4 regions of the Cytobacillus dafuensis genome follow, and region 1 is predicted to be linked to each of the others. Evidence: riboswitches for the same ligand, from Rfam matches in the RefSeq annotation. Region 1 holds a riboswitch; each other region holds the start of a gene.
What was found. Region 1 has a riboswitch for cyclic di-GMP ahead of FSZ17_RS05915 (hypothetical protein). Riboswitches for the same ligand answer to the same signal wherever they lie in the genome.
Positions count from the first base shown of each region.

Region 1 (7,830 bases):
TCTTTATTGTTCACTTCTAGATTATTAAAATTAAGATAGTTTATCCGCTTCTCTGGCTGCTCATTATTAATACCAAATTGCAGAATCGTCGCTGTTGGAGCAATGGTTAGTTTATCAAATCGAACCGGAATCCCTTCTACTTCTGTTTTTCCATTCAATGCATATTCGAAGGAAGGATGTTTTGTTACAGGTATCTCGAATCTCCACTGCCCTGTTTTAAACTCCAAGTTCCCGTAAGGCCAAAAACCATTACGCTCAGAGGAATCACGAGACAATTTCTGAAGTTTTGTGATCTTGAGTTTGATTGTCTCTTTATCCGCTGTCAGTGGCGGCAGACTCAGCTTCCCTTGATACACGTTCTTTTCCTTGTTATTTACATCTGATTCAAGGTCAGGTGGATAGTACCTTGGATATGTTACATGGTTCATAATTCCTTGTTGGTTCTCCACAAAAAACCCATTATCATAATTCATCATATATTGGTTGTCTTCATCTGTATCTTCTATTTCATAAAAAACAAGTGTCTGCACATCATCAGCTATTGCGCTCTTAATCTTAATTTTCACCCCATCGCTTTCCGCTTCGAGGTTCAGTATTTGACCAAGGTCCTCTTGTAGAAAGGCACGTAATTCCGGATCTTCTTCTGTCCATGTATAGTAAAGATTGGTAAACGTCCCTGTAAAGAAGCCTATACCCATTAATAATGCGAATACACTTATAAAAATAAGTCCTCTTCTTTTACGTTTCTTGTACTTCTGTTGTCTGTGCTTCTCCTTTTCTATCAGCCTATTTTTGACGTTCTCCATGAAACCAGATGGCACATGCAAATCTTCCATACTATTCGTAAGATCCAACATGGCTAACATGACATCCTGAAAGGCAGCCAGATCCTCCTGACATTCTTGACAATGATAAATATGTACTTCAAAATCAATCTTTTTCGACCGCTCCATGGCTCTTTCTAAATAATCGAGGTAATCCTTTTGGTACTCCTTACAGCCATTATAGGTTAATCCGTTCCTCATTTCATTTCTAAGTGACTGGATTCCGGAAAACAAAAGCTCTTTAATCTTTTCCGCTGAAACTTGAAGAAGTTGTGCCGCTTCCTCCTGAGAGAATCCTTGTACATAGGTAAGGACCATCGCTTCTTTCTCGTACTCTTTCAATTGATCAAGTGCTTTAAATAAACCCTGACGTGGTTCACTTTCCTCTGAAGCTTGTAAACTTCTATTACCAGAAAGCTCCCGGCAGTTATGTATGAAAATGGATGTAACCCACGTTTCGAATCGTGTTTTACCTTTAAATCGAGGCAACTCCTTTTGAACTTGTATTATGGACTGGTAAAAAAGCTCTTCCATTTGCTGCTGATTATTAAGATAGGACCAACCAAGCGTATACAACGATTGTTTATGCTGATCGTACCAATCGACGATGGAGTCCCAGCCTGTTTCTCTTTTTGTAGTGATAGAAATGGGTTCTATTTTTGCTGGAATCATAAACGTGTCCCCCCCTTTTTTAGCGTAATTCACTGTCACTCCCGATTTTTCTTGGGCTGAAAGCTAATAATTATTATCAATAAATTACAATTATTATAAATAATGGGTTATATATAGAATATCAAACTTCTTATAAGTTCGTAAGTCTATGTGTCTATTATCTAACTGATAACAGCTGCTTCGTTCTATTTAATCCTCGATATGGAGGAAAAAATTAAAAGAATCCATTTTGAAAAAGCTCGATCAAAGTGGATTCTACAGTTTTGAAAATAGATAAAGTGAAACTTCCATCAGTGGGGGTTTTTCGACGCACACGACGTGCTAGTGCCGACGTTGCCACAGGACGTGGCGTTCTTAGTCGGCCTTCATCCCCCACTGATGGTTAGTTGCGGCCCACAGGAAGTGGGTCACTCAGACGTTGCCACACGATGTGGCGCTTTTAGTCTGTGTTCATTTTACGGGCAGTTGATCCCCCACTTACTCTTCTTTGTATACGCGAATCCTTGAAGTGGGGGTCTTACTGCCCGTTAATCTGCGATAAATTTTTATAAAAAAGTTTGATCACTTTAAGAGCGTTTGTTTAACATTCGCATCGGTTAGCTTACTATCATACTTGCCGTTTATTCCAGCAAGTACGAAATAATATCTTGATTCGTATTTTGTAGAGTGCTTGGGATATCATCACGATTTGAAATTAACCTAAAATAACAAGTGTCGACTTTATCCTGATATAAACGATATTGTATAAGGTTCTTTTTACTCGTGAGTTTACTTATAATTTGTTCATAGAATTGACCTTGAGTCATTTCATCTGCTGAACCTAAATGAATTGTTCCCTTTAAATCATTTTCAATAATAAATCGTAATTGTTTTGCTAACATTACATCCAAAAGATTGTTACATACGAGATTACTGTACACATCGATCACTTTATTATTTTTTATGCTTTCATTGATTAATTTCCATCTTGGTGAATCCTTCCCCCATATTGCCGGGATTCGGATAATGACCACTCGCTCATCCAAAATTTCTTTTAGCATGTTTTCACATTTAATTTTGAACTTCCCATAATCTGATTCAGCATTAGGTATATCTGTTTCTGTGTGGGATCTTGAGAAGTCCCCATCAAATACATTTGTCGTAGAAAAGTAATAAACTCGACTACCATTATTTTGTAATACTTTAGCCAATTCTTTATGAAACGTAAGCTGTTGATCAAACTCTCCTCTTAGGCAAGAAATCACAATGTCGGGCTTAATTGTGCTTGTAATTTCCTTCAGTTTATCTATTTGCTGAACTTCTAATTGGAATTGCTTATCATCAGGGAGGCTAGTTAACGAAGAAAAATACGTTCCATATACGTCATATTCATCAGTAAATTCATCTAATAAAGCTCTTCCTACAAGACCACTTACTCCAAGAATGAGTATCTTTTGCATCGCCATTTCCCTCCACAAACTTTTTTAAACAAATAACATTTCTTTCACTTATGATGTAATCACTTCTTCCACCTAAAAATTCTCTTTCCTATTCAACATTCCTGCCTCGTGTGCTTAACAAGAAAAGAAATTTTCACTACATGATTTTAATCAAACTTTTTTACAAATTATCAAGACCTAAATCTTAAAAAGTCATAAAAAATAAAGGGAGATACATATTAGTCATGTATAATATGCATCACCCTATTAATTATTGTTAAACAATCGTTGCCCTTTAAATAATGATTTTTTGTTTATTAGTATAGTGATAAGAAATTATCATTTCATTTGTGATTAAGACTAAGTACTTATTTACTCTAAAAAATAGAATTTGATCCGATCACGACAGTAGCGTCCAGTTCCTCGTCTCTAGCCACTTTTGTGGTAAGCCCAGCACCTGAAAAGATGTCAAAGGTCTGAGGTGCCTGCATTTCGCTCGTCTCTATCAAAAGATGTCCTCCCGGTGCTAGCCAGAGAATTGCTTCTTCTGCAACTCTTCGCTGAATGTCAAGTCCATCCTCTCCTCCGTCAAGTGCCACCTTCGGTTCATGTAGGCGAGCCTCCTGCGGCAGCAGCTTGATTGCCTCGGTAGGAACGTAAGGTACGTTCGCAACTAGGATATTCACATGGCCTTTAAGTGAGTAGGGCAGAGCTTTATACAAGTCACCTTTAAAAACATGGCCACTGAAATCCGTTACGTTGCGGCCAGCGCATCGTACTGCGACAGGGTCAATGTCAACAGAATACAATTCAACTCGTCCTAAAGATGCAGCGAGTGCTACGCCCACAGCACCTGACCCGCAACATAGGTCAACGACGATATCACCAGAAAATGACAGGGCTTTTGCCTGGTGAACAAGAAACTCGGTACGTTTTCGAGGCACGAAAACGCCTCGGTCCAATTCTATCCGCAAACCACAGAACTCTGCGTATCCAACAATATATTCAAGAGGTAAACCAACGGCTCGCATTTCCACCATTTTCTTGAGATCCTCTAGAGTTCGTGCCTCTGAGATAAGTAACCGGGTCTCATCTTCTGCGAAAACACACCCCGCGCTCCGAAGCCTGTTAATTATACATTTTTCCGTTTCATTGTCCAAAAAGAAATTAATTTTTTTTCCTATTTATCTCACCACTTTTGATAAGCTTATTTATAGCACTGTATTCGTTAAAAATTGGAGATATCCTTCTTCAACAAAATGGCTCTAAAATGAAAAATGAGTGCTTATCCATGTTTCAGGATTACGCCCTATAATGGGGGACTGCCAACATTTCGGAAATTTTGTATACTAAGCAAATTTCGACATAAATATAGCCAAATACCTATATGCTAAGGGATTTGGCTTATGTTACTGAATTGAGAAATTGGACTTTTTTCTTTCTCCAGAAAAGCGCCCTCCGTATTATGAGCAAAAAAAAATACTCTAGAGACTAACAAGTCCAGAGTATTTTAAAAAAACAAATATTTATTTAACCGCTTCTTTTAATTCCTTACCCGGTTTAAAAGCTGGAACTTTAGAAGCTGCAATTTCTATTTCTTCACCTGTTTGTGGATTACGACCTTTTCTTGCAGATCGTTCACGAACTTCAAACGTTCCAAATCCAATAAATTGGATTTTCTCTTCTTTAGCAAGTGTGCTAGTAATTGTTTCAAATATTGCATCAACTACATTCCCAGCATCTTTTATTGTTAACTCTGCCTTTGTTGATACAGCTTTCACTAATTCTGTTTTATTCATTTTTAGACACCTCAAATATTTTATTTATGTAGAAATAAAAAACATATCATATTTTCTTCTTTTTTCCTATTAATAAGTATAAACTAATTAGATAAAAATTTGATTTTCAAACTCATACTAGACTATATTTCCCATGCCGAACAACTGTATTTGGCATTTCGTATCCTAAAGTTTTTGCATCCTTACTTGAAATTTCGACTAATACACTATTAGTCCGAACAAGAAACACTTTACCTTCATATATGTTACTTTTTCTTTCAAAAAGAATAATATCCCCTGAATTTGCCCTCTTTTGATCAGAAAATTCGTTCTTTTCTTTTTGCATTTTCTGTTATTACGCTCCTATTTATATTATTCAAATGGCTGAATTCTTTTGACTATAAGGAAGAATATACTGTTTAGATGTTTAAAATCAACAGTAAAAAGATATGAGATCTTTTTAAAAAACACTTTTCTAAAATTATCTAAACTCAGACCGCTTCCTTATTTTGTGTTATCATACTAATTGCATATTTAAGATTTTCTAAACATTCTAACCGAATTCTTTCATCGCAAACAAAATCATCTAAAATTTCTTTTTTTAGTTTTGAAGTAATGACATATAGAGAATCTTCACTTATTTCTTTTAATTGATTCTCATTCAGATAGTTGTAAATTGCTCTTTCAAAGTATTCAACCGTACCAAATAACACAGTCAATTAACATTCCACCTCCTTTTTTTTCACTTACTCGATAGTCAAGCTTCGCCAAAACTATCTCAAAAAAAAGCCCACCAAAAAGATTGGTGGACTTGTATGATAAAGGCTATTCTATCATAGGTAACAGTATCCAATCATTTGGTAACCCGACTATCATAGCTAATCACCTTAGACTCGTGGCTTTGCGTCCTTATCTTTCAATAAGTTTGCCTTTATCAAACTGATACTTTTATAATAAAACTTTAGTATGGTAATTTCCAGTAAATTCGTCATTTTTCAACACACTTTAACAAAAATAGTAGTTTTATACCATTTATAGTATAAATAAATTGATGCTAAAGTCCTAATCAAGAAATGATGTATGAGAATTTTATAATTTGATAAAATTTTTGTCTTGTAAAGTATGTCTGAAAACTACCTTTAACCTAGCATTAATATAGATAAGAAAAATACTCACCGTGCTCCCCGCACCGTGAGTATTTTTTATCCATGAAGCTGGTATCATGAAGCCTATTTGAAGAAGATTACCGCCAAGTTCGAGCGGATAAAGGAGGATTACTCAAAAAGATTAACGCGTCGTTCCATTCACTACTACTTATTCACTTAACATTCTTCAAAAGTTAACTTCCTGAAATACGTAATAAAGGGTACCTCTAACCATGACAATACCGAACACAATTCCTATCACAACAGCTACAAGGTTTGATTTCCATGTGTAGCCTTTCATATCCAATTCGGAAGTGGAACGATCGACCTTTCTAAAGTGAATAATCATTCCAATATTTATCATAACTAAAAGGAAAAAGACGATCATTACCATAAACATAAGTTCAATACGAAGAACTTGATCTGGAGAATTACGATTCAAGAAAGATAGTAAAAATAGCAAACAACCTAATATTAAGTTCCAAACATATCCTACTCTTCGTAGTTTGGACCATTCACTTCCCATTTTTTGTTTTTCATAGATGGCGACTTGTTCAAAAATAGGAAAAATCGATTTCGTTGACTCACCCTTCATCAAGCCTAAAACTCCAAGAATGATCTGTAACACCCCAAGAACCAAGAAAAAGTGAGCAAATGAGAACGTAATATTACTGATGATAACGAAATAGATAATAAGGGCTGTTAATATTAGACCATTTGTAAAAGCAATCTGCTTCATTCTCATATTACGTAAATCTGTTGATTTCATCTATATCCCCTCTTTCCTAATTGATTAAATAGCTGTTGTCATTACCTTACAAACTATCTTGAAAAGATGATCGATAAGCACCTATATTATACCATTTTTACCGATTTACTAGAGGGCTGTTATTTAGAATATATCAAACCCTCTATCAGAAACCATATGTAATTTCTTATTCATTCTCTGTTCACATTCAAATTATAATCTAAGGATGTTAGAAAGAGATTGGAGGAATAAAAGATGAATATCGCTTGGAAAGAAATGAAAAAAAATAAAGCAAGATTTTTAATATTAGGTTCTATCGTTTTTCTCGTTAGTTTATTAACGTTAATTATATCTGGTCTGGCAAATGGATTATCACAAGACAATGCTGCATTAATTAAAGATTTACCAGATGGTCAATTTTATATGACGAAAGATTCAGACCAGACGTATACACTTTCAAAAATCGATAGCAACGTACAAGATAAAGTTTTAGCTAAAGAAAAAGATGCCGCTGCTTTTTCTATTCAAATGGGATTTGTGAATGATAGTGCTGATAAACAGCAAAGTGTCGTGTTTGTTACATCAACCGAGTCAGAGTTGTTCGAGAATGTGAAAAAAGGGGAAATCGTCCTAGATAGCTCAATGAAAGATAAAGGGATAAAAGTGGGAGATGTCCTGACAAATAATCAATACAGCGGCGAGTTTACTGTAAAAGGTTTTGTAGACCAAAAGAAATTCAGTCATGCCCCTGTTGCTTTTATTAATATGGAAGACTACAAAGAAATGTATCGTACAGAAGAAATGCAAATGCTTTTCGTTCCTGGAGAGGATTCACCACAAACAGTGGATGGATTACAAGCATTTTCGAAAAAGGAATTTCTTGATACCATTCCAAGTTATAGCGCTGAACAGATGTCCTTAAATATGATTGTTTGGTTTCTAGTCGTCATTAGTGGAATGTTGTTTGCTATCTTCTTCTACATGATGAACGTTCAAAAGATTGGATTATACGGTATTTTAAAAGCAATCGGTGTCAAAACAAGTGCTTTGTTTAAAATGATGTGGACACAAATGCTGTTTATTACAGTCATTGCTCTTAGTCTATCCATTGCACTCAGTCAAGTTTTTAATAAGATCGCACCTGAGGGTATGCCATTCCATTTAACCCCTGATACAACGGTAAAATTGTCAATCGTCTTCCTTATAATCGGATTTATTGGAGCTACTCTTTCAGGTATGCAGATA
Region 1 is NZ_CP042593.1:1,205,388-1,213,217, reverse strand. Features, by position in the region: gene FSZ17_RS05940 (sigma-70 family RNA polymerase sigma factor) at 1-1,496, opposite strand, end outside; gene FSZ17_RS05935 (sugar nucleotide-binding protein) at 2,117-2,935, opposite strand; gene FSZ17_RS05930 (putative protein N(5)-glutamine methyltransferase) at 3,292-4,074, opposite strand; gene FSZ17_RS05925 (HU family DNA-binding protein) at 4,441-4,713, opposite strand; gene FSZ17_RS05920 (DUF2187 family protein) at 4,826-5,038, opposite strand; gene FSZ17_RS05915 (hypothetical protein) at 5,184-5,411, opposite strand; cyclic di-GMP riboswitch class I at 5,549-5,632, opposite strand; gene FSZ17_RS05910 (hypothetical protein) at 6,025-6,606, opposite strand; gene FSZ17_RS05905 (ABC transporter permease) at 6,841-7,830, shown strand, end outside.

Region 2 (7,830 bases), 1.6 Mb from region 1:
GAATCAAGAGGAATATTTACGAATGTTGAAAGATCCTTTCCAAGTCCAAAAGATGGATGATCATGGTATGCTGTATGGATTGCCGCAAGCTGAGGAGCGCCTACAGTTTTTGCTGGATGATAGTCGGCCATTGCGACAGTTTGATGAGGAATTCAATTGGAATTCAAAACATACAGATTTGACGGATGATCTAAAGGACATTTTACAAGCATTTCGCCGATTAAACCTCGATGTGATTGTGGTGGAGCAGACGACATCAGAAACTATACGAAACGGACTACATTGCGTGAAAGTGTTAATTCCGGGGATGCTGCCGATGACTTTTGGGCATCATTTAACCCGAGTAACAGGTTTGGAGAGGGTGTTGCGGGTACCAATGGAACTTGGGTATACCAAACAACCTTTAACTCCTGAACAACTCAATCCACATCCGCATCCGTTTCCATAAGCATGAATAGGAGGAAACGAGGATGAGTCTAGATGCATTTTTGTACAATCTGCATTTTGATGTTGAAAAACTAAGCCCGCCGGACTGGGAAGTGAATTGGGATGATGCACCGTTACCTTATAAGATATATCGTGATTTGCCGGTAATTCCGTTATCTCTAGAAGTACCTCTTACACTTGAAGGATTGGAATCACCATCGACACCTGACCTTTACAGGTTCGGTCATTTTCTATGGTATGTATTCGGCCTTACCCAGTTTAACCAGTCAGTTTATACGATAGAGAATATGCCTGAGCTCATGCAGTCTTTTAGAAGGTTTGTTCCATCTGGAGGGGCGTTGTATCCAAATGAATTATACGTGTATTTGAAGCTGGAGGATTTGCCTGAAGGGGTATATCATTACGATGTGGTGCATCATGGTTTAGTGCTGCTGCGAGAAGGAAATTTCGATTCATTTATCGCCAGAGCTCTTGGAAATGGTTGTGATGTATCGTCTTGTTTTGGTACGGTGTTTGTATCAACGATGTTTTGGAAAAATTACTATAAATACAATAATTTTTCCTACCGACTGCAAGGACTGGATGCTGGTGTAGAGATTGGACAGTTACTGGAGGTATCGAAGCGATTTGGCTTCGAATCGGGAGTGTACTTCCAATTTCTTGATCGGGCTATCAACCATCTTCTTGGTCTTTCCGAAGAAAAGGAAAGTGTGTACGCTGTTATACCGCTATCTGCTGACCCTACAAACTGGTCACCTAACATAAGTGACAGGGAGGGAATGATCACTGACGCAGAATTGGGCCGAGAGTTAACAGTCATTCAGTATGATCACAAAGAACGGTCACAGAAGGTCGATAAGTGTTTGATGTTAACCAAGATGAATGAAGCGTCTATGCTGGAATCAACGCAATCGTTTCGAAATATTCCTTTCAAAGAGAATATAAGTTATGAGGGGCATGTTATAGCACTGCCTCGTGTGAAGAGGTTTCCGTATGATTTGGCATCCTTTTGTAGAGAAAGATTTTCACCAGACATGGACTTCGTGTTGGGAAATGTAAGTGTATCTCAATTAGCCACTCTTTTACAGGAGGCGACTGCCTCTTTTGCGTATCGAAATGATTTAGATGCAGCATATTCTAGAAAAGAGCTCCGTGTCTCTCTGTACTGCTGTTTGTATAATATAGAAGGCGTAGCAAACGGTGCTTATTATTATGATCCCTTAGACCATTCCTTGCGACAGATAAATCTTGGAGACCATCGACTTCAGTTGCTTGACGGGATGACTGGCCATAATGTAAATATTACTCAAGTACCAATCTGCATTCATGTGGTAGGAGATAAAGATTACTATAAATCGACATTTGGATATAGAGGATATCGCATTCAGCAAATGGAAGCGGGTATGCTTGTACAGCGATTACTAATAGCGGCGTCATCCAATGGAATGGGGGGACACCCACTCCTCGGATTTGATGCGAAAATATGTGATGAGATTTACAAGCTCGATTCACAAGAAAAAACCTGTCTCATCCAAATCCCGATTGGCCCTTATCGAGATCGGCCATGGTTACGGGGAACCCTGCTTAGTTAATATAGTTAACAGCGAAAAAAAATATTCTAAGATAGACCAATTGATAAGAGAGGAAATTATTTTGTCTCTTTTAATTGGTCTTTTTATTTGTTTAACTTAAAGCAGAGAGAAACTGTGTTTAAGAAAAGTATATAACTATTTGAGATAACAAAAATCATTTATAATTATTATTGTTAAAATAAAAAAAATTAGACATTTTCAATACTTTTCGTTTATATAACGAATATTTAATATCATATCTCTATTTGTTAACTCAATATATTTTAAAAAATGGCTGTGTTATAGCTCAGTGTTGTTAATGCTAATTTGTTGTTGATTGGAGCGGAAGGCGCGTGACTCCTGCGGGAGAAGCGAGTCAAAGGAAGACCCCGCAGGAGCGCTCTTCGACGAGGAGGCTTCCGGACCACCCGCGATCGCTAAGTGCCTGCAGCGGAAATCAACAGGGAAGCTTAACATAGCCAATAAAATGAAAGTATTTAGATTAACGCTAAAATGAGGACAAGATGGAGGAATTTATGCAAAGAAATAAAAAAATTAGAAATAGGGGTATCTCAATCGGGGCACTTAAAACAGGAAGGAATAACTGTATTACTGATGTAGAAGGGGTAAAAGTTGGTCATGTTACACTTGATCATCCATTAGAGGGAGATGAGTATGCCTGTACTGGAGTAACAGCTATCCTTCCCCACGGAGGGAACTTGTTTAGAGAAAAAGTGGTTGCAGCTAGCTATGTATTGAACGGATTTGGAAAAACAACGGGATTAGTACAGGTAAATGAATTAGGTGTGATCGAGTCTCCTATCATGCTTACGAATACTTTTGGTGTTCCAGCCGTTACTCAAGGGACATTAGAGTATATGCTTGATATCACTCCGGAGATCGGAGAAACGACTGGAACAATTAATATTGTAGTTGGAGAATGCAATGATAGCCATTTGAATTCGATTCGGCATTTTCCTGTAAAGCCAAATCATGCGAAGGAAGCAATTTCTAAAGCATCTATAAACGTATCTTCAGAAGGGGCTGTTGGAGCAGGTAAAGGAATGGTCTGCTTTGGATATAAAGGTGGAATTGGGAGTTCCTCTCGAATTATTATTGATGGAATTGAAGGGAAGGAATACACAGTAGGATGTATGGTTTTAAGCAATTTTGGATCAAAAGAAGAGTTTCCGTCCCATCGGTTTTCAGGACTTGGAACTCAAGAAACTGCGGTATCCAAAACGACTGATGGCTCTATCATCATAGTTCTTGCCACAGATGTTCCTCTCAGTGATAGGCAGATGCTAAGAGTCGCCAAGCGCTGTGGCATTGGATTAGGCCGATCCGGCAGCCATTTTAGCCATGGCAGTGGAGATATCGTAATCGCATTTTCTACAGCTCAAAAAGTTTTTCATCAAAATGAACAAGTTTTTGAAGCCTCTCAGCATATAAGAGATGATCACCCAATGATGAATCAACTATTTGCCGCTGCAGCTGAATCAACAGAAGAGGCTATTTTTAATTCGCTATCCCAAGCAGAAACAACAAGTGGGAGAAAAGGGAACATTGTCGAAGCATTGTTTCCTGAATGAAAGTTTCCATCTTTTCATTAATCTGTAAGACGAGCCGGATGTCCTATTTTCTCGTATTACATAATATGTTATAATTTTTTCTGCTTTGCATAGAAGAAAATGAATAATTGTACATATGTTATGAATGAAAGTAGGAACGCAACATGAGACTAATAAACATAGACGATTACAATCCAATTTTTATGCAGCTTGCCCGTCCTGTTTTTGATAGGCAAAGGAGAGTGCTGCTTGCTGCTGGGAGAACGATTCACCCTGTATATTTAGAACGGCTTGAATCAATAGGTGTACGCTATTTGTTAGTTGAGGATGCTCTATCTGAAGGAATATCCATGGATGAAATTGTTGATGCAACGACCTGGATTGCGGCTATTGAAATTATTCAAAAAGCTTTTCAGGATGTTGCGCAAAAAGGCAATCTACCCATAATTACATTGCAAAAGCTTGTTTCGAATCTAGTGGAAGAGGTTTCAAAGCGAAAAGCAATCATTTTATTCCCGACAACCTCACTTGCCGAGGATTTAAGAGAATATGCTCATGCGGTAAATGTTGCGCTTTTATCTTTACACCTTGCGAACAAAAAGCAGATTCCCCCTAATCAATTAAAAGATGTAGGGATGGGAGCATTGCTTCATGATATAGGGAATGCTATTAAGGTTAGTGATGCTGGGCATCCATTAGTTGGATTTAACTTCTTACGAAATATAAGAGAAATAAGCTTACTTTCTGCTCATATGGCCTATCAGCATCATGAAAAGGTAGATGGAACGGGCTTCCCACGCGGTATAGCAGAAGATCAAATTCATGAATTTGCCCAAATTTGTTCAATTGCTAATATGTATGATAATCTCTTATCAAGTCAAGAGATGCCGCCTCATGAAGTGATGGAATATATTATGACGAAAGCAGGTACTGATTTTAGTATGGAGCTTGTTCAACTATTTGTGGAAGTGGTTCCTTCCTATATCCCGGGCACAAGGGTGATAATGAATAATGGAAGAGAAGCGATCATCACAAAGATAAAAGGGAGTATGCAAAGACCATACATTCGTTTTATCGAATCTGGGGAAGAAGTTTCATTAGTATCCAACCCCACTTTATTAATAAAGGAAGTTCTTCAAAAAGGATAGGAAAAGATTCAGGGATTTGAGAATTATATCTCAAGTTGCTTACACATAATTAACATAATCGAACCTTGATTAAATGGCTGCCTATCTGCTTAGGCAGCCATTTTAATTACATGATTTATCATAGATTTTCTTATATCACGGTTTAATTTCCTATAAAATCCTTTTTTTTGAAAATGAATTGACTATGGTAAAAAAGAACTATATGATTAAAGTATAAGTTATGGGATAATTCAGAAAAACTTAATAATATCTATTAGAAAAGGCAAATTCATTGAAAAATGAAGACGCAAAGCTAAAGGGGCTAAAGTCGATTGACTATGCCAGCCAGTTACCGAAATCATTAACCATGTCATTGATTAATCGGTACAGATTAATCTTTTTTTTGTGTAAGAATGAATTTATTCCATTTCCGTCGAACAGGATAATTAATAGCCTATTTAAAATCTATTTTTGGAAGTGTTTAAAATGGCAAATATGGAAGGTATTCGCTATATATTAAGAATCTTTGACCAATTATTAAAAAAAATCGGTACAGAGAAAGATATCATTTCTAATGAAAATTATTTGGAGATCGAAAAGAATATTGAATATCCAGAGGATAGAGAGGTCATAGATTCAGTACTCTTAGAACTTCAAGTTATTAATGACCAAATAGAAAACATGAGATGGCTAAATCAGCATTATAAAATTCTTCATGAATTTGCCCAGGTTTGCAGCAAGACGCTGAATGAGGAGATCCTACTTAAAAAGGCATACGAAATGGTTTCTCAAGTAATGTCTACAGATGCCTTTTACATGGCTTTATATAATGAAGAAAAGCAGCAAATTCAATTTCTGATTATGCTGGAAAATGGAAAGATCTATCCAAATAGAACAGTAGACATGGGTGATACTTATACTTCAAAGGTTATTGAAACAAGAGAAATCATTCATTTGAAAAAAGAAGCGCAAGCCTATGAATCGAAAGCAAAATTTGGAGAGAAGGAATCAAGGTCATGTATTTTTGTACCAGTAATCATAGATGATCGTGTAAGAGGAGTTATATCATCTCAAAGCTTATCAGATTTTGCCTATCGTAAAGAACATGAGGAGCTTTTGCAAATAATTGGATCTCAAGTAATCAATTCAATTGGAACAGCTAGGCTATATAAAAAGATTTTTTTAATGTCAAGGACAGACGAATTAACAGGATTGAAAAATCACCGTGCTTTTCATGAAGATTTAACAAAGCTTATGAATGAAAAAGGTCATGAAAAAATGACTCTTATGATGATTGATTCTGATCATTTGAAGAGGATTAATGACAACTTCGGGCATGATACAGGTGATTTGTATTTAAAAAAATTAGCAAATGGGATAAAAAGTGTTTGTCATGATCATATTGTTGGCTATCGATATGCAGGAGACGAATTTATGCTGATCATCCAATCTCCATCGGATGTTGAGGCAATTTATAATAAACTCTTAGAATTTTATAGAGAACACCCCATCAAAATATCTAATAATGAAATTCTTATTTCAGTCAGTGTTGGCGTTGCAATGTATCCAGAACATGGCAGGACTGTTGATGAATTGAAGAAGTCCGTTGATCAAGTGTTATACAAAGCAAAGCAACAAGGTGGTAATCAAATTGTGATTGTGAATAAATAGTGTCAGCCAAGCGAGAAGACGCATGTTTTTTCGCTTGACTTATTGGAAAGTTAAGGACTTAGTTAAGATCCTCCCAATCAGAAAAATGGCCGCTTCCATTGCACCCTGGACAATCAAAAGAATTTCCATAAAAGGCGAATTCATTTACAGGATATGACATGAAGCCTCTTCCATAGCATTCCGGACACTTATCTACTTCTTTCATTTGAGAGACATGGTTTTCATATCTAGCTGCTCTCCATTCGTTAAAAGCTTTTACTAGCCCCATATGATTCACCTCCAAATTTTTTTTCTTATTTTCTGTAAAATGAAAGAATTTTATTCATGGGATAGAAAAAAAACTCGAGTTTGCTAGTCAAAACTTGATTGCTTTTGCCCCACTTCTATATGAACACGATTAACTTCTACGCTATTAATAATTAGTTGTGAGACAGGAAAACAGAAATCTCTTATGAGTAGTTGTATAATGTAGGAAGAATCAGGATAATTTTAGATTAAGATAGGTTAATTATTCCTAACGGAGTGATAGAAGGGAGATTTCGAATAATGAAAATATTAGGTATTTCAGGGACAATTTTGGGAGCAAAGACAGCGATTTTAGTGGAGGCTGTGATGAAAGAAATCAAAGAGAAACACCCTGAAATTGAAACTGAGCTGCTTGACTTAAGAAATATACAAATGGAATTCTGTGATGGCAGGAAACCAGAATTATATAATGATGATACAAAGAATATGATAAAAGCCGTATCTGAGGCTGATTTTTATCTTGTTGGATTTCCGATTTTCAATGGATCATTCCCAGCACCTTTGAAAAATTTATTTGATATCGTTCCACCTTCCGTTTTTCGTCATAAAGTAATGGGGTTTGTTGCAAATGGAGGGACTTATCAACATTATTTAGTCGTCGAAAATCAAATGAAGCCGATCGCAGGTTATTTCAGGTCCTTTGTAGCGCCAAGCTATGTGTATGTCAACGGAAGCCACTTTAATGAGGCGAATGAAATCGTTGATGAAGATGTATTAAAGCGCATTGAGGATTTAGCGGAGGAACTAGTTTTTATGGCAAGTGGTTTAGGCCATTTATAGAAAAGGTGAATATTTATGAGGTTAAAAGAGGTCACACTCCGTCATTTAAAAATGAGAATGAAATCCCCATTTGCAACAAGCTTTGGAACTTTTCAAGATAAAGAGTTTATTTTACTAGAGGCAAAGGATGAAAGCGGAAATTTCGGATGGGGTGAATCTGTTGCTTTTGATTCACCTTGGTATACGGAAGAAACTGTAAAAACCAATTGGCATATGCTTGAGGATTTCCTCATTCCGGCTATATTAAATAAAGAAATTCAACATCCTGATGAGGTTTCTGATATTTTTTCGTATATTCGCAAAAATAATATGGCGAAGTCAACGATTGAGGGGGCCATTTGGGATTTATATGCTCAA
Region 2 is NZ_CP042593.1:2,835,404-2,843,233, reverse strand. Features, by position in the region: gene FSZ17_RS13455 (TOMM precursor leader peptide-binding protein) at 1-448, shown strand, start outside; gene FSZ17_RS13450 (SagB/ThcOx family dehydrogenase) at 471-2,039, shown strand; gene FSZ17_RS13445 (DmpA family aminopeptidase) at 2,555-3,610, shown strand; gene FSZ17_RS13440 (HD-GYP domain-containing protein) at 3,754-4,737, shown strand; cyclic di-GMP riboswitch class I at 4,989-5,073, shown strand; gene FSZ17_RS13435 (sensor domain-containing diguanylate cyclase) at 5,203-6,387, shown strand; gene FSZ17_RS13430 (hypothetical protein) at 6,446-6,655, opposite strand; gene FSZ17_RS13425 (NADPH-dependent FMN reductase) at 6,934-7,473, shown strand; gene menC (o-succinylbenzoate synthase) at 7,489-7,830, shown strand, end outside.
Region 2: linked by a shared signal. The riboswitch ahead of FSZ17_RS13435 (sensor domain-containing diguanylate cyclase) and the one ahead of FSZ17_RS05915 (hypothetical protein) in region 1 are both predicted to bind cyclic di-GMP.

Region 3 (7,830 bases), 830 kb from region 1:
TACATATATGATGAACGTATTTCTTCATGTTCTTAGCCACCTTCTTAATTGATCAGCTTGTTAAAAAGACTTTTCCCTTATTCTCTTTTGTTGAATTAGCATCTCGAACGGCTTCCTTTATCTTTAACAAGTCATAATGAGAAGCAGCTACCATGAGTGTTAATTTTTTTTCTTTTATAAGTGTAATTAAATGATGAAATGCATCTTGCCAAGTCTGCACAGATACTTGTTGATTCCAATGGCGTAGATGAAATAATTTAACATTTACTTTTGTCTGGAGTGAAATGTTTTTCCAATCAACTGGTACTCCTGATAATAAACCAATTGTTACAAAATTCCCATTAGGTCGAACAGAAAAGGCTAATTCAGTACCATCTGCACCTCCTATGGAATCAATTGCTGCCGATGCACCGCATCCATTTGTTAATTCCATAACAGTACTTTGTAATGATGTCTCTGATGTATTGATTACATAGGAAGCACCTAATTGTAGTAGCTCTTTTGTATAAAGATGATTTCTCGTTACAGCAATCAGGCGGAAACCGAGAATATTAGATAATTGTGCAAAAATACGACCAATAGAAGATCCGCAAGCATTTACCAGCAATATATCCCCTGGTCCCAATCTCAGTATCTCTGTGCAAATAATCCAGGCAGTTAACGGATTTATGTATAATTGTGAAGCGGTGTAATCATCAATTGTATCTGGAATAGGAACGGCTAAATCTGCATTTGTTTTCACATATTCTTGCCAAGTACCATCACCACGCAAAGGCAAAACACGCTTGCCAATAAGTTTTTGCGAAACAGAAGGGCCTACATCTTCCACAATGCCAACTCCTTCATATCCCGGAATATAGGGTAATGAAATGCGATTGGAGTAAGCTCCTTTAATAGGAATTAAATCAGATGGATTTATAGGCCGAACTTTCATACGCACAAGTACCTCTGCATTTTTAGGTCGTTGAATCATTGTACGTTCAATCTTTAAAACGCTCTCTGGATCTCCAAATTCGTATAATTTTATACAATTAGCTTCCAAAACCTTTGTCTCCTTTTATAAATAATTTCACCCATTCAATCATAACATCTTGCACGTCCTGCTCTGTTTGCCTAGTAAACATTATTCTATATAAGCTTCCTTAGTGGAACAAGAAGAATGATATAGGAGTGATTTATTTGAATGAATCATTTCTCTCAACACCCATAGGGTTGTAAAAGATGTTTGACACACTGCTTGTGAGTTAGTATAATTTGGATGTAAAACATATTTGACACCTAACAGACTAATGGAGGTGGTGACATGGAAAATCATATTAAAGTTTTAAGAGAACAAAAGGGAATATCTCAAGGGAGACTGGCAGAGCTTTGTGGTGTCAGTCGGCAAACCATTAATGCGATTGAAAATAATAAATATGATCCAAGTCTTCAGCTAGCTTTTGATATTTCTAGGCATTTGTCCACGTCCATGGAAGATTTATTCATTCCGAAAAAAAAGGAGAATTAACATGGGAGAAAATAATACAAAAAAAGTAATTAGCCTTATCACTTTATTGTTTGCATTATTTATGACCGGCGTACTTTGTGTTAAATGGTTTCGTTTTGGTACACTTGATAGCTTCTTAATATTTGCTATTTTCATGGCTTGGTCATTCTTTTTCAACGCTATTACTTGGGGTGATCATGAAGGGGCAAATGCAAAGGATGAATTGGATAACCATATTAAAACTCAAAGTGCAAAAATTAGCTATTTTGTTCTAATGATTGCATCTGGTTTAATCCTATTTATCTCTGAAAGGACAGGAGATTTCAACAAAATTGATAATTATCCCTTAGTGATCGTTGTAGGTTTAACATTTCTTGTGTTGCCGATGACTGAATTTATTTATTCAAGGAAGTATAGATCTTAAGGTTTAATTGAACTTTGTCTCTAATCGAATAGAATGGAAATTACAGGAGCTGTCCTAAAACTTAAGTTCGTATTCTATGTAGGAATGACAAAATGGGGCATCACAAAGTCGGAAAAATCGACTTATGTGATGTTTTTTGGTTAAGAGGAAGGTTTATGAGACCAGTCAACAAAGGAAATTATCGAAAAGTAGTCTCATGAAAGTCTCATGAAACCATTACCCAAAACAAATTAACAAAACTCGGTCTCATGAAAGCCTTATGAGACCACTCATCAAAGAAAATTAGCAAAAATCGGTCTCATGAAAGTCTCATGAGACCACTCCTGTTAATCTAGTAGAATATACAGACTTTGTTTGGATGAAATATGAGAAGCATCGCAGGTTACTAGCTTTAATTATTATTTTTTTTTGGAATTGTTAAGCTTGTCCATCCTTCTGATTTCAACTGTTTAGCTATATAAATGATTTGACCTACATGAGAGGAGTAGTGATACATTTGTCTCTCAATTGCCTCAATGAGAGTGTGAGGTTCATTCCGAATGAATATCTTTCGATGCAGCTGATCCTCTTCGATAGAATCAAGTGCGTTTAGGAATACATTCCATCCTTTTTCCCAGACCTCATATAACTCATTACGATTTGAAATAGTATGCTCAAACTCTCCATCTCGGTCCCGATCAGGTTTTTCACCATCAGAATTTAAAAAATCTGTCCAACGAGAAACCATATTCCCGCTCATATGCTTCACAATAATTGAAATGCTATTGGAGTTATCATTCGGGAACCAGAACAGCATTTCTCCATCAAGTTGATCAAATGTCTTTTCAGCCGTACTTTTCATCTCTCTAAACCGTAATTTAATCACCCTTAAATATTCAGAAGATATTTCATTGTGAGTATTTGTCATTTTAAAAGCTCCTTTGCTATTTTATAAATATTAGCTGTGTTAAAGCTTAGAGTTGAGAATGCTATTTTGTTGTTGATTGTAGCGGAAGGCGCGAGATCCTCGAAAATGCATTCGCATTTCCTTCGTGCGGTGTTTATTCGGGAAAGATTATTCAACGTCCTGCGGGAAATGCGTGTCCAGGGGAGACCCCGCAGGAGCGTTAGCGACGAGGAGGCTCCCCGACCACCCGCGGAAAGTGAGTGCCTGCAGCGGAAATCAACAGGGAAGTTTAACATAGTCTAATTATATAAATGAATTCTTTATTAAATCCGTATGTCCTGCTTTCTAAACTCTGAAAAACAGATTGAATGATAAAAAAAAGGAAAATTGATAAAATTGGATTAATGCTATAATAATGACAAATTTATGATAAAAAGGACTATTCTTCGGAGGTACAGATGATGGAAATAGATCAGTTAAAAAAGGCTATCGAAGAACTGCCAGAAGGGGAAGTAAAGTCATTATTGTTTCATATTCTCTTAAGAGTGAATCATATAGAGGAGAAGGAATATTCAGAAACAGAGTTTGTGGATGATGTGAAAAGGGTATATAAAACGCTTTTGGATATAACGAAAGAAAGGTCGGAATCGAAGCAAGCCGATACTTGTCAAATGATTCATATTCTTTTCGGTGGATCCCCTGCGGGTAGTTTAAAGGTAGCATTAAAGGAAATGGGAGTGTTTGAAAAGGAAAAAGTGTACTCCTTCTGGAATATATTTTCGGTCGGACCTATCTGGCAGCTGCATGAAGAGATTGGAATCGGAGCCAGATTTACTTGGATGAAAGAATCACTGAAGGATAAACATGAGGAGTTACGAGAATATTTACAGAGATTTCATCAGACAGTTCACCAAATTTTGTCCATTCCAAAAGATGTCCCTATTACCCTATGGACTGCTGAAAATGCGCATGAGCAGACAGGTCTACGCTTTGTTTTGCATTTATTAAAGGACAAGCCTAATGAAATTAAAGTGATTAACACCTCATTGGCATATGCAGAACATTTTAATCGAGCCGATATAAAATACACAGTATTGCATTCAGGGGAAATACCACCTGAAAAACTCCAAACCATTTATGAGCACAGTAAGCAGAAGCATTCTTTGTCGAACCTTGAAAGAGAGCAATATGAACAGGAATGGCTTCATCTATCGGATAATCGGGAATCATTACGAATTTGGCGGAATGGAAGAATTCAAAGTGTTTGTATTGACTATTATGACCAATACATCATCAATTTGGCGAAAAAGCTTCAACGCGAACGAGAGTCAGAGGAGTTTATGAAATCAGCGAGATTAATTGGAGAAGCGTTAGGGCATTTAGATCAATATATAGGTGACGAGTTCTTGGAATATCGGGTGAGAAAGCTGATAGAAAATGGTGTTTTTGAAATGGAAGGAAACTTGAAAGCCATGAGATACTATGGAGTAAAATTAAGTTAGAAAAGGTGTAACATGATTTATACGATATTGATATTCATTCTTGCAGGAATCGCTGAAATCGGCGGAGGATATTTAGTCTGGCTATGGCTGCGTGAAGGAAAGCCATATTGGTACGGGATCATTGGTGGGATCATTTTGGTTATATATGGGATTATCCCTACTTTGCAAAATTTCCCTACATTCGGAAGAGTGTATGCAGCCTATGGTGGCGTATTTATTATTCTTTCGGTTTTGTGGGGATGGGGAGTCGATAAAAAAACACCTGATACGTTCGATTGGATTGGAGCGGTCATATGTTTAATTGGAGTATCCATCATGCTTTGGAGTCCAAGGCAGTAGACAGAACAATAGTCGCGGCTTTTTTAAAAAAAATTCATAAATATTTCATAAAAAGAATATATCTAGTAGTTATTAAGAACTATATAATCAATGTAATCATAGTAAAAAAGTATCGGGTAGCAAAGAATGTTCATCTGTAATTTGGGCGCTTGGATGGATATTGAGCGAGTAGCGCAACCGACCCTATAAATTGGAGGTTAATATGGCTATTCTCTGGAAGAAAAAAACCAGGCAATACTTCTTAGAAAATATGGATCATGCAGATGGGAAAATTGAAGTAACAGTTCCTCATATTCTTTTAAAAATCAAAATGATTGATCTAACTATTGAAGATTTACAAATTATTAATCAGATGCAAGGACTTATAAAAGAAAATATAGATCGATTGGTCAGTGATTTTTATAAAACCATATTACAAGTTGAGGAATTGAAAAAAATTATTGAAAAGCATAGCAGTGTTGAAAGGTTAAGAAGTACTTTAAAAACGCACTTAATTGAGCTGTTTGACGGTAAAATTGACACGGATTTTATTGAAAAAAGATTAAAGGTAGCAAAAATTCATTATTATATTGGTTTAAAGCCCGCTTATTATATGGGAGCTTTTCAAAACCTTCAAAAAACATTGTTTGACATCATATTCGAGAATGTTCCCGATAGGATGGAAATTAAAACCATTTTAACGGCCGTTACAAAAATCTTTAGCTTAGAACAGCAAATTGTACTAGAATCATATGAGCAAGAAAGAGCGAACGTAAGAGAACAAGAACATCAGCAAGTTAGGAATGAGATAAAAAATAAAATCATTGAAGTGAGCACAGATCTCGTTGCGACAGTCGAGCAAACTTCTGCATCTGTTGGGAGCTTATTAGATAGCAGTAAAAAGGTAAACGAGCTAGTAACACATACGGAAAATCAATCGTTATTAACGGAGGAATTTGTTACTGAGGGTCAAAAGGAAATAACACATCTAGTGGGCCAAATTCAATCAATTAACAATGATATTGAGAATATGAATGAAATGGTTAAGAATCTTTTGTCCTCCTCTCAGCAAATAAAAGATGTCATAAATATTGTTCAAGCTATTGCAGACCAGACTAATTTGCTTGCCTTAAACTCTGCCATTGAAGCGGCTAGGGCAGGCGAACACGGGAAAGGATTTGCTGTAGTAGCAGATGAAGTTAGAAAGCTTGCAGTTAGAACGAAAGAATCGATAGGTACGATTGAGGAGCTAATTTCATTGTCTAATACCTATACAAATCAGGTGGATACGGCGCTTAGAAATGTAAATGTTGCGGTAGTTGAAGGACGAAGTAAATCAGCTAAGACAAGTGAAGCATTTGATCAAATTACAACGTCAATGAAAAATAGTGTAAAACAAGTTTCGGATGTAAAGGTTCAAATCAATCATATTGTAGAAACGATTCATGAATTTGGTCAAGCGATGTCTACTGTGTCTTCATCAGCTGAAAATCTAAATAATACGGCCAATCTTGCATAAGTGATTTTATCGCAGATTAACGGGCAGTAAGACCCCCACTACAAGGTTGCGAGAGAATCAAAGAAACCTAAGTGGGGGATCAACTGCCCGTAAAGGCCCGATTGGTTCAACTAACCATCAGTGGGGGATGAAAGAAAACCCCCACTGATGGAAGTTTCACTTTATCTCTTGACGTTCCTTTATTTCTATCCTATAATGCAAAAAAACAATTATTTTCCAATTGAAATGAATAGGGCTAAGATAAGGACATGAATCTTTCTTACTTTTCTTTCCAGAGATCAGGGTCATCGGCTGAAAGCCCTGAAGAAAAAAGATTGGTTTACCACCTTGGAGCTATTATGGGGAAAAGTTAATCCTTAGTAACCATAATCGGGAAGACCGTTATCTATTTGAGCGTAAAGTCTATTTTTGTGCTTTACGGAATTAGGGTGGCACCACGACCGCACTCGTCCCTTGCTTTGGGATGGGTGCGTTTTTTATTTTATCTTTGTAAATGTTACCGTAAAACTGGAAAAAGGAAGAAGAAGGTAGCGAGTAAAACCTAATCGTTACCGCGAAACAGAAAAAGAGAGGAAAAAGGTAACAAAAAAAGCTTCAAAGTTACCATCAAACAAAAAAAGCCGTCAAACGTTTCAAAGGAAGCCTTTTACTAAAAAAATACTATGCGACGAAAAGGACATGAATCTTTCTTACTTTTCTTTCCAGAGATCAGGGTCATCGGCTGAAAACCCTGAAGAAAAAAGATTGGTTTACCACCTTGGAGCTATTATGGGGAACAGCAAATCCTTAGTAACCATAATCGGGAAGACCGTTATCTATTTGAGCGTAAAGTCTATTTTGTGCTTTACGGAATTAGGGTGGTACCACGACCGCACTCGTCCCTTGCTATGGGATGAGTGCGTTTTTTTTATATAAAAAATTCATAAGGAGGAATAAACATGTCAATGGAAATGGAAGTAGAAAAGCGCAATCATCGAAAATTAGGGCAGCAGTTAGAGTTGTTTATGTCAATGGAGGAGGCACCAGGAATGCCCTTCTTCTTACCAAAAGGAATGGTCATTCGGAATGAGCTTGAACATTTATGGAAACAAAGGCATCAACAGGTTGGGTACCAAGAAATAAAAACGCCGATTATGATGAAGCAAGAGCTTTGGGAACAGTCTGGCCATTGGGAGCATTACCACGAGAATATGTATTTTTCCCATGTTGATGAGCAGAATTATGCGATTAGACCAATGAATTGTCCAGGTGCTGTACTCATTTTTAATAGTAAGAGAAGGAGCTATCGAGAACTTCCTATTCGTTTTGCGGAACTTGGGTTAGTTCATCGACATGAGCTTTCAGGTTCTTTAAATGGCCTGCTAAGAGTTCGCTCCTTCACTCAAGATGATGCACATCTATTTGTTCGGGAAGACCAGATTGAGTCTGAAATAGCGAAAGTGCTGGATTTAATTGATGAGTTCTATTCGACATTTGGTTTTAGTTATAAAATGGAGCTTTCTACTCGGCCAGAAGATTTTATGGGTTCAGTAGAAATATGGGATAGGGCTGAATCCGCTCTGGAAAAAGTTTTAAAGATAAAAGAATTGCCTTATCAAATCAATCAAGGTGATGGAGCTTTTTATGGTCCTAAGATTGATTTTCATATACTGGATTCACTCGGAAGAAGCTGGCAGTGTGGTACAGTTCAGCTTG
Region 3 is NZ_CP042593.1:377,242-385,071, forward strand. Features, by position in the region: gene FSZ17_RS01895 (VOC family protein) at 1-28, opposite strand, end outside; gene FSZ17_RS01900 (zinc-dependent alcohol dehydrogenase family protein) at 53-1,042, opposite strand; gene FSZ17_RS01905 (helix-turn-helix transcriptional regulator) at 1,304-1,507, shown strand; gene FSZ17_RS01910 (DUF2178 domain-containing protein) at 1,509-1,910, shown strand; gene FSZ17_RS01915 (DUF1572 family protein) at 2,302-2,817, opposite strand; gene FSZ17_RS01925 (DUF1835 domain-containing protein) at 3,255-4,298, shown strand; gene FSZ17_RS01930 (YnfA family protein) at 4,311-4,637, shown strand; cyclic di-GMP riboswitch class II at 4,744-4,829, shown strand; gene FSZ17_RS23605 (globin-coupled sensor protein) at 4,840-6,135, shown strand; T-box leader at 6,364-6,592, shown strand; T-box leader at 6,794-7,021, shown strand; gene thrS (threonine--tRNA ligase) at 7,074-7,830, shown strand, end outside.
Region 3: linked by a shared signal. The riboswitch ahead of FSZ17_RS23605 (globin-coupled sensor protein) and the one ahead of FSZ17_RS05915 (hypothetical protein) in region 1 are both predicted to bind cyclic di-GMP.

Region 4 (7,830 bases), 320 kb from region 1:
TAAATCAAGATAGTTGTAAGCACACGTTGCTCCACTGCCAAAAGGCTGACTTCTATTGGAATCTGGAAATACATCATAACTATGACGGTATCTTTCTGTAACAGTTAAAGGAGAATGCAATGTCATCCAATAAATTAAATTCGATAATTGACATAATCCCCCACCAACACCTGTTGTAACCTTACCATAATGTAAAACCATACCATCTACATAACCTTTTCTCCTTGTTGTCTTACCAAGCAATCGCCAATAAGAAAATGTTTCTCCAGGATTGACAATGATTTTATTTAGTTTTTTAGTTGCGACCTTGAGATTCTTCACTTTATTTTGCTGCAACCACATATCTACATCTTTTAATTCTCGGAGTAGTAATGTTTGATGGGTGAAAATCACATGCGGTAATAAAGTGTTGCTCTTTTTTATTGAAAACTTCTTTTTTCCTATGAACCAATTAATATATCTCTTTAAGCGGTAATACTTCTTCCCAAGGTATATTCTAATAGCACTCCTTTTTACAGGTTTAAGAGATTCCATGTATTTTCCCCTACTTCAAAATTATTTTTAAATTAGGATTCCTACTTTTATTTTAACAGAATATTACAACATTCATGGGTAAAGTTCTTTTTATTTGCTAACCCGCCCAATAATAGCTGCAAATCTATTTCCCTCATATTTATCTTCCATAAAGCTGATTTTTATCAAGTAATGCCCTCGTTAATTGAATTAAAAAGGTTCCTATACTCTTTCTCCTACAAACAAAATCAGAAAAGTAACCAGTATCATAAAAGAACCTAAAAATTTATGATAGTAGGATTTTTCAGTTCGGTTTATTAGTAGTTCCTCAATCCCTTGATTTACATTCTGGAGGAAAAACATCCCAAACATTGGGCTTGTTCTGATAACGGGTGAATAAGTATGAAAAGTCGAACCACTATTTAGGTTCAAAAAAATAATAATGAATAAAATAAGAATTAAAAAATCAATAATTTTTGCATAGGTCTTTCTATTCACAGAGAATAACCATTCATATTTGCTTTTGATACCAAGATGTCTTTTCAAATACACTTGATCTACAAGTATATAAATTGTAAAGACAATCACGATGCCTACAACTGAAAATGTATTCACTCTAATCCCCCCTTACCTCAATAAATATACCATAATTAACCAATTTATAATAATAACAAAAAGAAAAGCCCTACAGAGATTTTTCTCTCCACAGAACTTTTCATTAATGACAAAATGTTAACTATTCTTTCTATATTTTCCGGGTGTGTACGCGCTTTCCGTGATCAGACTCAATTTAACGGTAAACTTAATAAAGTGAAACTTCCATCAGTGGGGGTTTTTCTTCATCCCCCACTGATGGTTAGTTGAACCAATCGGGCATTTACGGGCAGTTGATCCCCCACTTACTCTTCTTTGCATACGCGAATCCTTGAAGTGGGGGTCTTACTGCCCGTTAATCTGCGATAAATTCGTATCATTTATTTCACATGAAATATGATTCTAAATTTTAAATCTATTAATTGCTGTTTGTAGATTTAAAGCCATATTACTTAAAGCTGCCGCTGAAGATGATATTTCTTCCATTGAGGCATTTTGTTCTTCTGCTGATGCGGCTACGTTTTGTGTATTTCCTGCAGATTTTTCAGCAATAATGGCTACACCTTCCACCATTTCTACCACATTCTGAGAGCTTGAATTTACCTGTTCTACAATTGCTGACACTTCTTGAGTTTCGTCAGTTATCTGTTCAATGGACTTTACAATATCACTGAATGCATTTCCAGATTGATAAACTAATTTAATGCCCGCATCTACTACAGTTGCTCCATGATTCATAGATTGCACAGCTTTATCTGCTTCTATTTGGATCTCTTGAATAAGTTCGCGTATTTGACTTGCTGCCTCACCAGACTGTTCCGCTAACTTCCTTACTTCATCAGCGACTACTGAAAACCCTTTTCCATGTTCTCCTGCCCTTGCAGCTTCGATTGCAGCATTTAAAGCTAAAAGGTTTGTCTGATCTGCAATTTGGGTAATCAACTCAACGATTTGGCCAATTTCAACTGATTTATCACCAAGGATATTTACTACTTCTTCAGTTTCATTAACAGTTTTTTGAACAAGATTTATTTGTTCAACTGTTTGAGTAACCACTTCATTTCCGGCGACTGCCTTATCATTCGCTGTAGCCGTTAAATCTACAACGGATCGAATGGAAGCTGCAGCCTGATTCATTCCCCTTGAGATTTCTACGACTGATTGATTAACATCTGTAGCATGCGATAGTTGTTTTTCTGACCCTAATGCCACTTCTTGAATTGCGATTGTAATTTGTTCTGTTGTACCACTCGTCTGTTCAGCATTGGCAGTCAGCTCTTCCGAAGTTGCAGTTACTTGTTCAGCATCCAGGCTCACTTCACGAACCAAGAGGCGAAGATTCTCCTTCATTTGGTTAAATGATCTAGCCAGATTTCTAAATTCGTCCCGATTCTTTACATGAACATCCTCTTGAGTAAGATCACATTCCGCGATGGCAGATGCCGCTTTTTCTATTGATAAAATAGGTTTAGTAAGCATTCGAGTAATAACCACGCCAATAATAACCGCTAATACAATAGCAATTATACTTAGGATAAGAACAGTTGATGCAACATTATTAGACAATTCAGAACTAGCGATACTTCCTTCATCCATAAGTTTTTTTTGCTCTTTTGCGAGTCCATCTGCTATATCACGAATTTCTCTCGATAATGGAATAACTTCTTCAATTGCATATATATTTGCTTTTTCCGGATCTTTCTCCATCAAATTTATGACTTCATTTGACATCTGCATAAAGTCATTATTCATTGATTCAAGCTGTTTTAATTTATCTTTATGATCTTGTTGATAAGCTATATCACTTGTAGCTTTTATGCTCTCATTTAGATTATCGATAGATTGTATCAATAAATCCGATGCATCCTTTTCTCTTATTAATACTCCTCTCAAATTACCGCCTTCTCTAGATGCACTGATTTGCATATTCATTGAATTAATTAATATATCTGCCCGCCGATCAACCAAATCTGAGTAAGATTCGTCTACTTTCTTAATGTTGACATATGATATTGAACTAATAATGCCAAGTAAAATGACAACACTCAAAAATCCCGCTAACAACTTTTTCCCAATTGTAAATGTCATATAATATCATCTCTTCTTCAATTATTATTTTGCTTTTTTAATTTTATCTATCTTCAATAGTATGAATCACTTTCCACAATATCTTGCCCCAACAGTACTCTTCGAAAATATAAATTTAGTTCAACTCATTCACTCGCTGTTTATTTCCTTATCATAAACCACCGACTATTTTTTATTTTCACAAAAAAAAACAGCTGTCCATTAAAAATAGAGCAGCAATCACTTTAATATAGGCAACCTGGAGATCATAGTTCAATAGCTAATATAAACGACAGAACCATTATTTTGCTTCCTTATCTTTCAATAAGTCTGCCTACACCAGACTTTGTACCTATGTAAAATCACTCATTACTTTTTCACTTTAACAGTCTAATTAACAAAAATGGAATAGTCAATGAAAGTTAAACATTATTTTACAATAATATACATACTTCGACATTTTTCTGTCATATCTTCTGGATAAAACCTATACAGGCTTTAGTTTAAACATCACTTATTTCGCTCTTTATGCACCCAAGAAGCTACTACAGCGATACTCCAATATCCTTTTTTACTATACATTGATAAATATTCATCAAAAAAAGCATTGAAATTAATGCAGGATTTCTAGAACAGTAAGCGAATTACCAATTCATAATTCTCATTTATTTTTATGAAAGGATTGGAGGAATAACATGATTGATGTTCTAAAAATCAAGCCAGAAATGACCTACAGTCTTAGACATAGTGTTTTACGTCCTCACCAGACAGTTGAGGACTGCAAATATGATACAGATCATGAAGCTGGTGCATTTCATGTTGGAGCATTTTATCAAGGAGAGCTAATTAGTATTGCTTCCTTTTGCGTTGAAAAGAATCCTGATTTTAAAATTGAAAAGCAATATCGTTTAAGAGGAATGGCAACTCTTGAAGAGTTTAGAAAGTTAGGAGCTGGTAGATCACTTGTTACCTTCTCCGAAAGTTTGATAAAAGAGCAGGGGTTTGACCTACTATGGTGTAAAGCAAGAACCACAGTACAAGAATACTATAATAAATTAGGCTTTAAAGTACATGGTGAAATATTTGATTATCCTCCTATTGGTCCACATATTGTGATGTATAAAAAATTAACATAAAAAAACAAAAGGTCAATCTCCTACATAGATTGACCTTTTCGATAACATATCCGATTTTTTCTCTATCATACTCTTAAATATCAAACCCTCATGATTTTGATACACTTATCGCGTTGCCAAATCTAATAATAGAAAATCCTAAGGTTGAAGAAATAACCATATCTCGAATCGGAGAGAGATCCGGAGTAAATCTTAATTCTATGCTTTCACTCAAGAGCTTTTCTAATAACTCTCCAACAGGCTCAACCTTAATCGGAGAAACTTCTTGATCGGATACATAATATCCAGCGTTCTCATCGAACATTTCAAATGAGTCTGCACAAAATGTATAGACATATAGTTTTGTTTGACGAATCCGCTCTAGCCAACGGCTTTCAACCGTGATAATCTGGTCTGCACTTGACCCGAAAAAGAATTGATTTTTATCATTTTCGTTCGTATAATCTGCCTTCCAATAAATAACTCTTGGACAATCTCGCGGAAAATAGTAATGAATGGAATGCTCTTGATCAATCGCCCAAACAACTGGTTTCGCAGATGTTTTGGATGGTCTTGGAGAAAAGGTTTTTATATGCGGGTTTTCGCTAAAATGGTATAACAATAGAAATCCTCCAATCTTTTAAATACTTACTGACTGGCATTTAATTTGAGATAAAGAATTTCTCTTTAAAAATCGGACTTAATTCGCTCCAAACATCAAATTTATTTCCGTCGAGATCAGAAAAAACAAAGTTCCGTCCAGAATGGCCCCTATTTTCAATTTCTCCAACACTGATACCTTGGTTAACAAAATCCTTATGAATTTCTTCTAAAGCAGCCATTCCATTCACTTCAAACGTCACTGAGAAGCGCTCATTGCCTTTATCATCAATAAAATTTGAACTTTGATCTTCTTTCGATTTAACTAAGAAAAAGCTCTGGTTAGCGAAATTCAGAATAGCCTTTTCCTGATCTTTATAGCTTAGCTCAGCCCCTAGCTTATCCGTATACCATTGAACAGAACTGTCTACATCCACTACAGGAATATAAATCGTTCCTACCCTAATTAATTTTTCAAGCATGATTTCATCTCCTATTAGTTAGTTATATAGTATTTCTTCCAATAAATAGTTTTTCCTTCTAATCATTTATATTGAATTACTACACTTTAGCAGTAGATTTGGAAAATTAACCAAATCTCAGCAAGATAATGCTATGATAAAAAAAATAGTAGTTATCTCTCTTATTTAACAGGTTTATCATTAAGGAGTGTTTTTTTGAAATCACCTTTTTACTTATTATTAATAAGTCAGTCTTCTACAAAACTAGCTTATTCTTTATATACAATGACAATCATTACATTTATCTATCAAGAAACGAATTCAGCCACTTTTGCATCAGCTGTCACCATTATTAGTATGATTTCGCAAATTATAAGTGGATCTACAGTACCATTAATGATGGAAAAATATACTTTGAAAAGGATTCTATTAATTTCACAGATATTCCAGCTGATTTTTTATGCTTTTATTGTAATCTCGATATTACTTATCCCTAGTCCAATCAATTATATTTTGCTATTTTTTTTATTAGCATTTATTTCATTTTTCAATGGCTGGTCTAATCCTTCGAGGAGCGCTCTAATCCCAGAGGTAGTTTCAAAAGAGAAATTAGTGAATGCGAATAGCCTTTTGTCTACTACCGATCAAATATTGCTGCTTCTTGGCTGGTCCATCGGCGGTATTCTAATCGTTTATCTTGGTCATTTTAAAGTCATTATCATAACCATTATATTATTGTTGATTTCTATCCTTTCTTTATTGATGTTAAAAACGAATTCTACGGTTCATAACAAGAAGAAAAAGAATCCAATTGCATCTCTAAAGGAAGGCTGGGTAATTGTCTTTAAACACCCTATATTAAGCACGATTACAAAAATGGATATCATTGAATTATTTGGTGGAAGCATTTGGATTGGGGCTGTCACCTTAATCTTCGTTCAAGAAGCATTAGGTCAAGATGAAAAATGGTGGGGATATATTAACTCAGCTTATTATGCAGGAACAATTATTGGTGGCATTTTAGTATGGAAATGTTCAAAATATATTAATCAGTCTCTTGTACTTTTCATTGTTATTGGATCAGTTGGTGTTTCAATTCTTACCATCATCTATTCTTTTGTTAGTATTCCTATTATCGCTTTGTTATTAGTTATTTTAATGGGCCCATTATATCAAGTTAGAGATATTGCTCAAAGCACATTTATTCAGAACTCCATCAATAAAGAACTTTTAGGAAAATACTTAGCTTCAAAGGCAACCATTAATCAAGCAGTCTTTAGTTTATCTGTTTTTATCATTGGTTTGCTTGTTGATTTAGTAAGTGCTAGATTTGTATATTTGTTTTCCGGAATATTATTACTTAGCTCTGGGATCTACGGCTATCAAAAATTATTCAAAAATCATCAATCCCAGGTAGATCAAACTCAAAAATACGATTAGATATCTAGTTAAAGTTTTTTGTATAGGCTCGATGGTTGCTGCGGCAGCCTTTTTCTTTTTCTATGTTAAACTTCCCTGTTGATCTCCGCTGCAGGCACTTAGCGATCGCAGGCGGTCCGGAAGCCTCCTCATCGCTATCGCTCCTGCGGGGTCTCCCTTTGACTCGCTTCTCCCGCAGGAGTCTCGCGCCTTCCGCTCCAATCAACAACAAAATAGCATGATCAACACTAAGCTTTAACACAAACTTTCTTTAATAATTTTTTATTTAGATGAAATTATTTAGAGATTAAACTCGTTATTATAGATGAAATCCAAAAGCGAGACATGCGCATGATCGTTTTAGTTAGGAGGTCAAAATGGAAGAAGAACTGCTTTGGATCCAAGATGTGCTATCCGGCAACAAGCATGCCTACGCACACATTATTAATAAATATAAAAATCCGTTATATGCCACGATTTTACGAATGACAAGAAATCCACAGGATGCTCAGGATTTAGTACAGGAGGCTTTTATTAAAGTCTATCATCAGCTCGGTAAATTTGATGGAAATGGATCGTTTTCCAGCTGGATCTATCGGGTGGCGATTAATCACTGTATGGATGAATTCCGAAAGAAACGCTATCAAATGAAACAGGTGGAAATAAACGAAGAAAAAATGGTGAACTCGAACCATCCTGAAGTGATTTTCTTAAAGAAAGAAAAAAATAGGCAGCTCGAGCGTTTGATTGCCACGCTGCCAGAAGATGAACGAATGATCATCCTCTTAAGATATGCAAATGAATTAAGCTATAACGAAATCAGTGAGATTGTCGAACTCCCTCTTTCAGATGTCCGCAATAAGCTTCATCGGGCTAAGAAAAAAATGAGAGATATAGTAAAACGCGAAGGAGGCTATTTTCATGAAATGTCCAACGGCGGATAAACTTTCACAGTTTGTTGATAACCTGTTAGTAGAACAGGAGCAATCTGATATAAATACTCACTTAAAAAGCTGTAACGAATGCATGAGAATCGTAGAAGCTTTTAAAGATGAACAACA
Region 4 is NZ_CP042593.1:883,265-891,094, reverse strand. Features, by position in the region: gene FSZ17_RS04445 (VanW family protein) at 1-534, opposite strand, end outside; gene FSZ17_RS04440 (DUF4181 domain-containing protein) at 736-1,128, opposite strand; gene FSZ17_RS04435 (methyl-accepting chemotaxis protein) at 1,510-3,195, opposite strand; cyclic di-GMP riboswitch class I at 3,425-3,519, opposite strand; gene FSZ17_RS04430 (GNAT family N-acetyltransferase) at 3,870-4,310, shown strand; gene FSZ17_RS04425 (DUF6886 family protein) at 4,399-4,911, opposite strand; gene FSZ17_RS04420 (VOC family protein) at 4,952-5,371, opposite strand; gene FSZ17_RS04415 (MFS transporter) at 5,567-6,790, shown strand; gene FSZ17_RS04405 (RNA polymerase sigma factor) at 7,147-7,713, shown strand; gene FSZ17_RS04400 (DUF4179 domain-containing protein) at 7,691-7,830, shown strand, end outside.
Region 4: linked by a shared signal. The riboswitch ahead of FSZ17_RS04435 (methyl-accepting chemotaxis protein) and the one ahead of FSZ17_RS05915 (hypothetical protein) in region 1 are both predicted to bind cyclic di-GMP.